2 regions of the Spirillospora sp. NPDC048824 genome follow, and region 2 is predicted to be linked to the other one. Evidence: riboswitches for the same ligand, from Rfam matches in the RefSeq annotation. Region 2 holds a riboswitch; the other holds the start of a gene.
The links. A riboswitch is a leader RNA that binds a small molecule or an ion and turns the genes downstream of it on or off. The one in region 2 is predicted to bind cyclic di-AMP.
Positions count from the first base shown of each region.

Region 1 (5,395 bases), on a different contig from region 2:
CCGCGGAACGCGTACCAGCCGGCGACCGGGAGCACGACGGCGGCGAGGAGGACGGCCGCGCCCGCCGCGCCGAGCACCGGACCGCGGCGGCGCAGGTCAGGTCCGGAGGGCGGCGGGACGGGCTGCGGGGCCGGGGCGGGCTGCGGCGGCGGGGCGGGCGGCGGGTTCTCCGCCTCGGTCCGGCGCCTGTCGATCTCGGCCACGACGGCGGACGGCAGGGGGACGCCGCCCTCCCCCCGGCCCGACAGGTTCTCCACCAGGCGTCGGGCGGTGGGGCGGCGCTCCGGGTCGAGTTCCATGCACGACTCGATCAGCGAGCGGAGGCCGTCGTCGGCGATCCCGTCCAGCCGCGGCGGCTCGGACTGGATGCGGAGCATCTTCGCGTGCCACGGGCCTTCACCGAACGGCTCCCGGCCCGTGCAGGCGAACGCCAGCGTCGACCCGAACGAGAAGATGTCGCCGGACGGCCCGGCCGTCACCCCCGCCACCTGCTCCGGCGACATGAACCCCGGGGAGCCCGCCTGCTCGCCCGGGCGTGAGATGGACGAGGAGTCCACCGCGCGGGCGATGCCGAAGTCGATCACGCGGGGGCCGTCCGCGGTCAGCAGGACGTTCGCGGGTTTCAGGTCGCGGTGCACGACGCCGGCGCCGTGGATCGACACGAGCGCCTCCGCCACGCCCGCCGCCAGCGCCCACACCGCGTCCGCCGCGAGCGGACCGGACGTGTGGACGGCGTCGCGCAGCGACACCGACGGCAGGAACTCGGTCACCAGCCACGGGACCTCCGCGCCCGGATCGGCGTCGATCACCGCGGCGGTGAAGCCGCCGCCGACCGACCGCGCGACCTTCGCCTCGCGTTCGAACCGGGCCCGGAAGTCGTGGTCGGCGGCGAACTCGGGATGCACCATCTTGATCGCCACGGTCCGCCCGGCGGCGGAGCGGCCGAGATACACCACGCCCATCCCGCCGGACCCGATGCGCGCCAGGACGCGGTACCGCCGTCCCATGGTCTCGACCGAGCGTGGGTCGTCCGGCTCAAGGGGTCGCACGTGGTCCCTTCCCTTCAGCTTGGTGCGGCGACGGCGCGGACGCTGCCGTCCCCGGCGCCGATGAAGACCAGCCCGTTCGCGCTCACGGGCTGGACGCGGATGGCTTTCTCGGTTCCGTAGGTCCACCGGACGCGGCCGTCGGCCGTGTCCAGCGCGTAGAGGTTTCCGTCGGCGCAGATGACGTAGAGGGTGGTGCCGGACAGGCGGTAGGCCGTCGCCTGGCGGCGCGGATCGTCCTTCAGCCGCGTCAGCGTGCGCGACCAGATCTGCCGCCCGGTGGTGCTCTCCAGGGCGAGCACGACGCCGTCGTGTCCCTCGGCGTAGAAGCGTCCGCCGCCCACCTGGCTCCCCCAGCCGCCGACGTTCCGCCGCCGCCAGACGAGAGCGCCGTCGCCGGCGCGTATCGCGTGCAGCGTGCCGAACCGGTCGCAGGCGAAGACCATGCCGTCGCCGGTGATCTGGGAGTCGCCGTAGTCCAGCGGATACGTCCAGCGGGTCTTCCCGGTCCGGGCGTCCAGGCCCGCCAGGGCCTCCGGCGACAGGGCCAGCACGAGCCCGTCCGCCGCGGAGAGCCCGGACCGGGCGGACGCCCCGGACGTCCAGCGCCGCCCGCCGCCGGCCACGTCCAGCGCGGTGATCTCCTCGCGGCCGAAGACGACCACCTGGCCGGCGGCCGCCAGTTCGCCGGTCGGGAGCCTGTCGAAGTCGACCTGATGCGTCCACAGCACCTCGCCCGTCCTGGAGCGGACTGCGCTGATCTCCCTGCCCTCGTTCAGGGTCAGGTACGTCACGCCGCCGTCGCCCGCGGCGGAGAAGCCGCCGTCGCGTTTCCACAGCACCTCGCCCGTGCGCGCATCCAGCGCGTGGACGATCCCGGTGCTGTCGTCCCCGTCCTTCTCGATCCCGTCCGCCAGCAGCACCCCGTCGGCGGCGGCCAGGGCCAGGGAGTCATCGCTGACGCGGCGCGTCCACCGGGAGCGTCCCTCGGGTGGCGGCCCCTGCGGCGCGCGGGAGCCCCGCCCCTCCGGCGGCCGCGAGCCGCCGCCCTGCCGGTCCCGGGTCCGGCGCCAGAGGAACGTCCCGAGGCCGCCCGCCGTCATGACGCCCGCGCCCACCCCGGCCAGGACCGTCCGCCGGGTGACGCCCTGCGGCGGGGGCGCCGTGCCCTGGACGGAATCGTCCGGGTCCTCCGTCGGCGCCTGACCGACCGCGGGGTCCGCGTCCGGCGGGTCGCCCGGCGGGGGGCGCGTCAGCGTCTCGGCCTCGGCGGTCCGGCGGTCGATCTCCTCCGCGATCGCCGGCGGCAGCCACCGGGCGCCCAGCAGGGACGGCCCCTCCGCATCCGGTGGTCCCAGCCGTTCCAGCACCCCGGCGGCGGACGGGCGCAGCCCGGGGTCGGCGTGCAGGCATGCCCCGATCAGGCCGCGCAGCCAGGGTTCGGTGATCGCGTCCAGGTCCGCCCGCGTGGTCAGCGCCCGCAGGTCGCGCGACCGCGCCGGCCCGGACCCGAACGGCTCCGCCCCGGTCGCCGCGTACGCCAGCGTCGCGCCCAGCGAGAACACGTCGGCCGCCGGCCCGGTCTTCTCCCCGCGGACCTGCTCGGGCGCCATGAACCCGGGGGTGCCGATGGGCGTGCCCACGCGCGTGACGGCCGTCGCGTCCTCCGGCCGGGCGATCCCGAAGTCGATCACGCGGGGGCCGCCCGCGGTCAGCATCACGTTGCCCGGCTTGAGGTCGCGGTGCACCACGCCCGCGCGGTGGATGTCCGCGAGCGCCTCGGCCAGCCCGGCCGCCAGCGGGCGGACGGCGTCCGGCGGCAGCGGGCCGAAGCCGCCGACGGCCTCCCGCAGCGACAGCCCCGGCAGGTAGGCGGTGACCAGCCAGGGCGGCGCCGCGTCCGGGTCGGCGTCCAGCACCGGCGCGGTGAACACCCCCGACACCTGGCGGGCGGCCTCCACCTCGCGGCGGAACCGGGCCGCGTACCGGGGCTCCCCCGCCTTCGACCGCCGGACGATCTTGACCGCGATCGGCCGGCCGGCCCCCGACCGCGCCAGGTAGACGACCCCCATCCCGCCCTCGCCGAGCCTGCCGAGGAGCCGGTAGGGACCCACCCGGTGCGGATCACCACGCCGAAGCGGCTCCACCGCCGTCCCCCTCCCGCCGCCGGACTCACTGGACCATGGTCGGGGGTCATCCACCGGGACCGGTCCCGGCGTGACGGAAGTGTAATCACGGCGTGAGATCCGGTGATCACGGTCGGTCGGACGGAGACGCGGTCTTCACCGGCTCTGACCTGGAATGCCGTCGGTTTGTGGCATGTTTGCATTCTCTTGAGCTTTTGATACCTTCTGTCCGAATTCGGCGCCCGCCAGGCGCCGTGGCCATCGACCAGTGAGCCGCCACATCCTCAGCCCACGGCCCAGGGTGGGGGCGGCCGCGCCGAGTCCGCTATCTGCGGAGCCGGGGAACCAGCGCGAGTGACGTCCAGGCCGACCTGCCTGTGCCGCCTCGCAGGGGTGAATCGACGCCTTCCCTCCATGTTCGAGGAGCGTCGTAGGGCGACTTCCACGTCCGAATCCGTCAGCTAACCCGGTAGGCGGTATGGAAGGAGCAGATGCCGTGACAGGTCGGCACGTCAGGAACGCCAAGTACCCCGCGCCGCTGATGGGCGCCGTCCTCGCCGGTGCCCTGGCCGGCACCCTCGCGCTGATGCCGCTGGACGGAGGTTCGGGCGACTCCGGCGTCCCCGCCTCTGCGAAGGTCTCGGCGAAGGACCCGGCGGACCGTGCCGAACGAACGGGTTCCCAGCGAGCCGAGGAAGCGCCGAGCGAACCGCCGGACGACTGCAAGCCGTCAGAGGCCACCGAGCACGGCTACCCCAACGGCCGGATTCCGGTCGGCGAACTCTGCCCGCTGCCCCAGCGGGACGAGCACCTGCGGGCCGACGCCGCGGTGGCGTTCTACAAGCTCAACGCCGCCTACCAGGAGCACTTCGGCGACGAGATGTGCGTGCGGAGCTCCTACCGCGGCTACGAGAAGCAGGAGGAGCTGTACCGGACCATGCCGGCGGGCTACGCCGCGCGCCCGGGCAACAGCAAGCACGGGATCGGCATCTCCGTCGACTTGTGCGACGGCGTTCAGGACGGCGGTTCACCCCAGTTCAAGTGGCTGGAGGACAACTCTGAGAAGTACGGCTGGATCCACCCGGCCTGGGCCTACAGCAACCCGTACGAACCGTGGCACTGGGAGTTCGACGTCGGCCAGGACGACTGACCGTGCCGCCCTGAGAGGCTCGTGCCCATGGCACCGGGGCCGGCGGCCAGGTCGGCGAACGGCAGCGGGCAGCCCCGTTCCCCGGCGCACGTGACAAGGTCGTCGCACCCGGCGTCCAGGGCTCGGCGCAGCGTGTCGGCGATGGTGCGCAGATCGGTGATCTTGGCTTCGACCTCGGCGAGCTTGGCGCTCGCCCGCGCCTGCAACCCGGCGTCGGCGCGGCGGTGCCGGTGGGTCCCGGCGTCCAGCAGTTCGGCGACCTCCTCCAGGGTGAACCCGAGCCGCTGCGCGGTCTTGATCACCCGCAGCAGCGTCACCGCCTCCGCCGGATACAGCCGGTGCCCGCCCGGCGTCCGCTCGGGCTCGGCGAGCAGGCCCCGCCGCTCGTAGTACCGCAGCGTCTGCAGGTTCACGCCGGCCGCCTCGGCGACCTGCCCGCTGCGCAACCCTCCGGACGCGCCGGGCCCGCCGGTGACGGCGGGCCCGGTCATCGCCGGCTCCCCGGGCCCGCCAGCTCGGCCGCCCGGACGGCCAGCGCGTCCAGCACCTCGGCGTGCCGGCCCGCGACGCTCACATCCAGCGTCAGCGCGCCGCCGGCCGCGGTCAGGGTGAAGGTGAAGAACGAGCAGCAGCCGGTCTCACGCGCCGCCAGCTCGGCCGCCCGTCCCGCCACGTCCGGCTCGGACCGCAGCACCAGCCGGACGCGTCCCGGCCCCGCGGGCCGCACCTCGGTCACCGCCTCGCCGAACAGCGCGTCGAACTCGGCCTCCCGCAGCGGCCGCTCGGCCGTCGGCAGGGTGCACGCCTGCGGCGCCCACCCGGCCTCGCCCGGCCCGGGTCGTACCTGTTCCAGTTCCATACACCGACGATAAACCTGTACCCCGGTACCGGATGCAACCCCTCAGTCAGCCCGCGGACGCCTGCTCGGCGGGCAGGGGGCAGTACAGGTCGATGCCGTTGCCGTCGGGGTCGAGCACGGTGGCGTACCGCATGCCCCAGAAGGCGTCCCACGGTTCCTGAACGGCGGCGAAGCCGGCACCGGTGAGCTCGGCGTACTTGGCGTCGACATCGGC
Region 1 is NZ_JBICUS010000009.1:210,389-215,783, reverse strand. It holds gene ACGFIS_RS20145 (serine/threonine-protein kinase) at 1-1,049, opposite strand, end outside; gene ACGFIS_RS20140 (PQQ-binding-like beta-propeller repeat protein) at 1,064-3,193, opposite strand; cyclic di-AMP (ydaO/yuaA leader) riboswitch at 3,477-3,662, shown strand; gene ACGFIS_RS20135 (D-alanyl-D-alanine carboxypeptidase family protein) at 3,669-4,322, shown strand; gene ACGFIS_RS20130 (MerR family transcriptional regulator) at 4,265-4,813, opposite strand; gene ACGFIS_RS20125 (hypothetical protein) at 4,810-5,181, opposite strand; gene ACGFIS_RS20120 (VOC family protein) at 5,228-5,395, opposite strand, start outside.
Region 1: linked by a shared signal. The riboswitch ahead of ACGFIS_RS20135 (D-alanyl-D-alanine carboxypeptidase family protein) and the one ahead of ACGFIS_RS08510 (CHAP domain-containing protein) in region 2 are both predicted to bind cyclic di-AMP.

Region 2 (5,395 bases):
CTGGAGCCCGATCGGCAGGCGCACCGCGCGCTCCCCGGCCGGGCCCTGTCCGACAGTGACCCGCAGCTGCTCGACCGGCTGCTGACCCTGCCGCGGGTGCACCTCGTCGTGGACGGCTACAACGTCACCAAGACCGGGTACGGGGAACTGCCGCTCGCCGACCAGCGCAGCCGGCTGCTGTCGGGGCTCGGCGGGCTGGCCGCGCAGACCCGCGCGGAGGTGACGTGCGTGTTCGACGGCGCGGAGCTGGACGCGCCGGTGGCCATCGCGGCGCCGCGCGGCGTCCGGGTGCTGTTCAGCCGTCCCGGGCAGACCGCCGACGAGCTGATCGGCGAGCTGGTCCGGGCGGAGCCGCAGGGCCGCGCGGTGGTGGTGGTCTCGTCCGACCGGGAGGTGGCCGACGCAGCGCGCCGCGCCGATGCCCGGCCCTGCCCGTCCACGCTGCTGCTGCGCCGCCTCGGCCGCTCCTAGCCGGGCGGCGCGCGGCGGCCGCGATCAGGACGCCCGCCATGACGCCTTTATCGCGCTGTGTGATCACGTCGGCACGGATGGCGCTTATTCCGAGTTAAGCCAGCTAAAGAGTGATGAACCGGTTGTGACGGTTGTTGCGTATCGCTAATGTCATCCGCTGACTGTCGTGGACGAGAGGGGCGAAACCGACCGTGGCCAATGATCTCATCGGGCAAGCAGCGCACGAGCGCGACCGGCGAGGGGGCGCGGCGAACAGAGGCGCCTCCCGTCGCCTGGCGGCCGTCGCGTGCCTGACGCTGACGGTCTCCCTCGCGTCTCCCCCGGTCGTGGCGCACGCCGAGCCCGAGCCGACCAGGGCGCAGGTCCAGAAGAAGCTCGACAAGCTGGCCGAGGAGATGGACCAGAAGGTCGAGAAGTTCAACCAGCTCAACGAGAAGCTCAAGATCGCCAAGAAGAAGTACAAGGTCGCGAGCAAGTCGAGCAAGCGGGAGCAGGCCGCCTTCGAGGAGCAGCGCGCCAAGATCGCCCAGATGGCGGCCGCCGCGTACAAGAACGGTGACACGGCCAACGTCACCGGCTTCGTCGGCACCGGCGACCCGCAGGCGATCCTGGACCAGGCGGCCGTCTTCTCGCATCTGTCGCACGAGCGCAGCTCCCAGCTGACCCAGTTCCTCGCGACCGCCCAGCGGCTCCGCCGCGAGGAGGCGCAGGCCAAGGCCTCCTACGACGATGTGAAGGCCAAGAGCACGGAGCTGAAGGAGCAGAAGAAGAAGCTCGACAAGGAGGTCGCCAAGCAGAAGGCCCTGCTGCGGCGGCTCGGCGGCGGGACCTCGTCCGGCGGCTCGGGCAGCGTCGGCGGCACCTACAACGGCCCGGCCAGCGGCTCGGCCCGCGTGGCGCTCAACTTCGCCTACGCCCAGCTCGGCAAGCCGTACTCCTACGGCGCCACCGGCCCGAACTCCTACGACTGCTCCGGCCTGACGATGAAGGCGTGGGCCGCGGCGGGCGTGAACATCACCCGCACCACCAACACCCAGTACGCCGCCACCAAGCGGGTGTCCAAGAGCAACCTGCAGCCCGGCGACCTGGTGTTCTTCAGCGGCCTCGGGCACATGGGCATGTACGTGGGCGGCGGCAAGATGATCCACGCGCCGCGCACCGGCAAGAACGTCGAGGTCGTGAGCATCACCTCGGGCTACTACCTGAGCAACTACTACGGCGCCGGGCGCCCCTGACGCCCCGCACCGGAGCGCCCGCGATGGGCGTGACGGAGCCCTTTGTGACAGCGGACCAGGCTTGACCTGGTCCGTTGTTGATTTTGGGGGGGTTTGCCATCTGTTGGGGCTTTGGTACGTTGTCACCACTCACGGCGCCCTCCAGACGCCGTGGCCCCGAGGCGCCCACCAGGCGCAACGGCCCCCGCGCGGCACATCCAGCTGCCGCGTGACTGCGGCGCGAGCCACGTGCCGCTCCCCCCGGCGGCACGATCCACGCGTCGCCCCCCGGTACCCGACGGGTACCGCAGACGGTCTCCCAGCAGACCCGGCCGGCCCGGCCCACCGTGCGCACGCCCGCAGCGTGCATGGCGCTGAGAGCGCTGCCACGGCGGATCCCGCGGATCAGGCCCAGGACGGTCCCCGCAAACGGGCCGCCGTCCGCACACACAACATCAGGCGCCGCTCTTTCGCACGCGGGAGACAGGTCCCGCGCACGGGCCCCATCACGCCCCCAGGATCGCAGCGGCAGCGCCGAATCCGCCGACGAGCGGAACCGGGGACCCATATCCGCCGGAGTCCAGGGACCGTCCCTGGACGGGCATTCCGGCACCCGGGGTGAATCGGTGCGTCTCTCACCGCCGAACGGTGGGAGCCCGCCGTAGGGCCACTTCCACGCCCGAACCCGTCAGCTAACCCGGTAGGCGTCTGGAAGAAGAAGGAGAGAAACCCGCAGCGTTACCTGGGCGTGGCCGCCCGAGTGCGGCCACGCCCGGCTTTCCCTTCCTTCCGCACGGGCGCCCCCGCCCGGCGGAACCCCCATCCGAACCGGCGTGCCCGCCCCCGGGCCGCCACCGCCGAGTCCGCGGTTCACCGTGCCCAGACGCACGGGAGCGCGGAGCCGGGGACCCACTGTGTCCTTTCGGGGTGAATCGGCCTGCCCAGCGGGCCGTAGGGCGGCTTCCACGCCCGAACCCGTCAGCTAACCCGGTAGGCGGCATGGAAGTCAGGAGATCCCCCATGCCAGGCGCGCATCGCAAGAAGATTCCGGGCAAGCACCGCAAGCCCAGTACCTTGGCCATCACCTGGCGGACGGCCGGCGGCGTGATCGTCGGCGCCGCCGTTCTCGGCACCGCCGCGGCCACCGCGCAGGCGTCGGTCCTGCCGTTCGCCTCCGTTCCCACCCACGCCGCCGCGGCCGGCCCGGCCGCCGGCGGGGACGCGGGCAAGTCCACACCCGGTTCCAAGTCCTCGTCCAAGGACAGGTCCGGCTCCAAGGACGAGAACCGGAGTAAGTCCAAGGACGGTGGCAAGGAGGGCGAGCCCACCGGAAAGGGCCGACCGCAGTCCGGCGCCCCCAAGAAGCCGTCAGAGGATTCGCGGCCCACCGCCGGCGAGGCCATCGAGCTCGCCAGGGCGCAGGTCGGCATCGCGGAGGACGGCAGCGGCAAGACCAAGTTCAACACGTGGTACGTGGAATCCGCCCGCGCCAAGGAGACCGTCGCGCGCGACGGCGGCTCCGTCCAGGCGTACGACGACGCCGCCTGGTGCGACATGTTCGTCTCATGGATCGGCGAGCAGATCGGCCTCAGCGACCAGTTCGGCAGCGACGCCTGGACCATCGCCCACGCCGAGTGGTTCCGGGACCAGGGGCGCTGGGGCACCGAGCCCAAGCCCGGCGCGATCGTCTTCTACGCCTGGAACGGCGGCAAGGACATCGGCGACATCGTCCACGTCGGCATGGTGACCAAGAAGATCGACGACGGCACCATCGAGGCGGTCGAGGGCAACACCGACAACGCCGTCCGGGTCAGGGAACGCTCGACCGGCACCGTCGTCGGCTACGGCTACCCCGAGTACAGGTCCTGACGTCCCCTCCTCCCCCGCCGGCTGCATAGGATCACGCGCATGGAGGACGGTCCCGGGCAGGCCGGAAACGGCGGCCCCGTCACGCGCCGCAGGGCACTCGCCCTGGGCGCCGGCGGGGCCGCCGTGCTGCTGGGCGCCGGCGCGGGGCTCCTCGGCACACGTTCCGGCGACGACGGAGCGCCGGACGCCCAGGCGACGCCGCCCCCCAACGCCGCGCAGGCCGCCGGAGCGTTCAGCCCCGCGGACGCCGCCGCCGTCCTCGCCAACCGCGCGCGGGCGGTGAAGGACGGAAACCCGGCGGCCTTCCTCGCGACGGTGGCCTCCGCCCCCGCCGCGTTCCAGGACGCCCAGTCCCGCTTGTACGCCAACCTCCGCAAGCTCCCCCTGGACGGCTGGGAGGAACGTGCCATCGGCACCCAGTCGATGGACGACGAGCAGGGGGTCGCGGTCGTCCGATTGGAGGTGCGCTCCAGGTTGCGGGGGTTCGACCGGGGCGACGTCGTCCGCACCCGCTACCTGGCGCTCGCCCCCGGCTCCGGCGTCTGGACGATCGTCGGCGACGGGTCGTCCCACGGCTTCGAGGACGACGCCGCCATCTGGGACGGCGGCCCCCTGACGGTGGTCAAGGGCCGCGCGAGCCTCGTCATCGGCGACGCCGCAGCCGCCGGGGCCCCCGGCCTGGAAGAGATCGCGGAACGCCTGGACGCGGCCGTCCCCGTCGTCACCGGCGCCGTCGGCAGGGGATGGGCGCGGCGGGTCGTCGCTCTCGTGCCCGCCGACGCGGGCCTCGCCTCCGCCCTCGCCGGTCCGGACCAGAACCTCGGCGGCATCGCGGCCCTCGCCACCGTCACGCCGTCCGCCGGCGGCGGCCACGGCGAGGACCGCGTCGTCATCTCCCCCGGCACCTTCCGCCGTCTCAACGAACTCGGGCGCGACGTGGTCCTGACCCACGAACTGACCCATGTCGCCACCGGCGGCGCCCGCGACCGCAGAACCCCGCTGTGGCTGATCGAGGGCTTCGCGGACTATGTCGGCTACCTCCGGACTGAGGTCGGCGTCCGGACGGCGGCCGGCGAACTGCACCGCGAGGTCGCCGCGGGACGCGTCCCGTCCGCGCTGCCGGCCGCGGACGCGTTCTCCGGCGGCTCCGCACGCCTCTCCCAGTCCTACCAGGAGGCCTGGCTCGCCTGCCGGATGGTCGCCGACCGGTACGGTGAGGCGACGCTCGTGCGGCTCTACCGCGCCGCCGGGCGCGTCCCGGAGGCCACCGCGCTGAGCGACGTGCTGGGACTCACCCGGGACCGCTTCACCGCCCTGTGGCGCGACTACCTGAAGAGGGAGCTCAGATGAGCGAGGCGGAGGCGGACGCGGACCGGGCCGGGCCCGGCGCCCGCCGGGACGGGGACCCCGGCCCCATGCGGCGGCCCCGGATCGCCGCCGCCGTCGCCGCCGCCGCGCTGTTCGCCGCCCTCGGCACCGTCCTCGCGCTGAGCACACCGTGGAACCCGCTGCCCGATCGGGTTGCGGGCGGGCAGGTGGAGCCCGATCCGGCGCTGGACTTCTCCGCCGCCGAGATCGCCCGATCCCAGGCGTTCGACTCGGCCATCAACCCTCCCGCCTACGCCGGCCTCCTCCTCGGCCTGGCCCTGATCTTCGCGCTGGGTCTCACCCCGCTGGGCGCACGGTTCCTCGGCCGGGTCACCGCGCGCAGCCGGCGGTGGCCCCGCCGGTCGGAGGGGGACGCCCCCCCGCACTCCCCGGAGCGCCTGCGGCACTGGACCCTGAGAGTCGTCCTCGGTGCGGCCGCCCTGACGACGCTGCTGCGCGTCGCCGGGCTCCCG
Region 2 is NZ_JBICUS010000003.1:450,724-456,118, forward strand. It holds gene ACGFIS_RS08500 (NYN domain-containing protein) at 1-471, shown strand, start outside; gene ACGFIS_RS08505 (NlpC/P60 family protein) at 663-1,706, shown strand; cyclic di-AMP (ydaO/yuaA leader) riboswitch at 2,208-2,407, shown strand; cyclic di-AMP (ydaO/yuaA leader) riboswitch at 2,531-2,697, shown strand; gene ACGFIS_RS08510 (CHAP domain-containing protein) at 2,706-3,554, shown strand; gene ACGFIS_RS08515 (hypothetical protein) at 3,594-4,904, shown strand; gene ACGFIS_RS08520 (M48 family metallopeptidase) at 4,901-5,395, shown strand, end outside.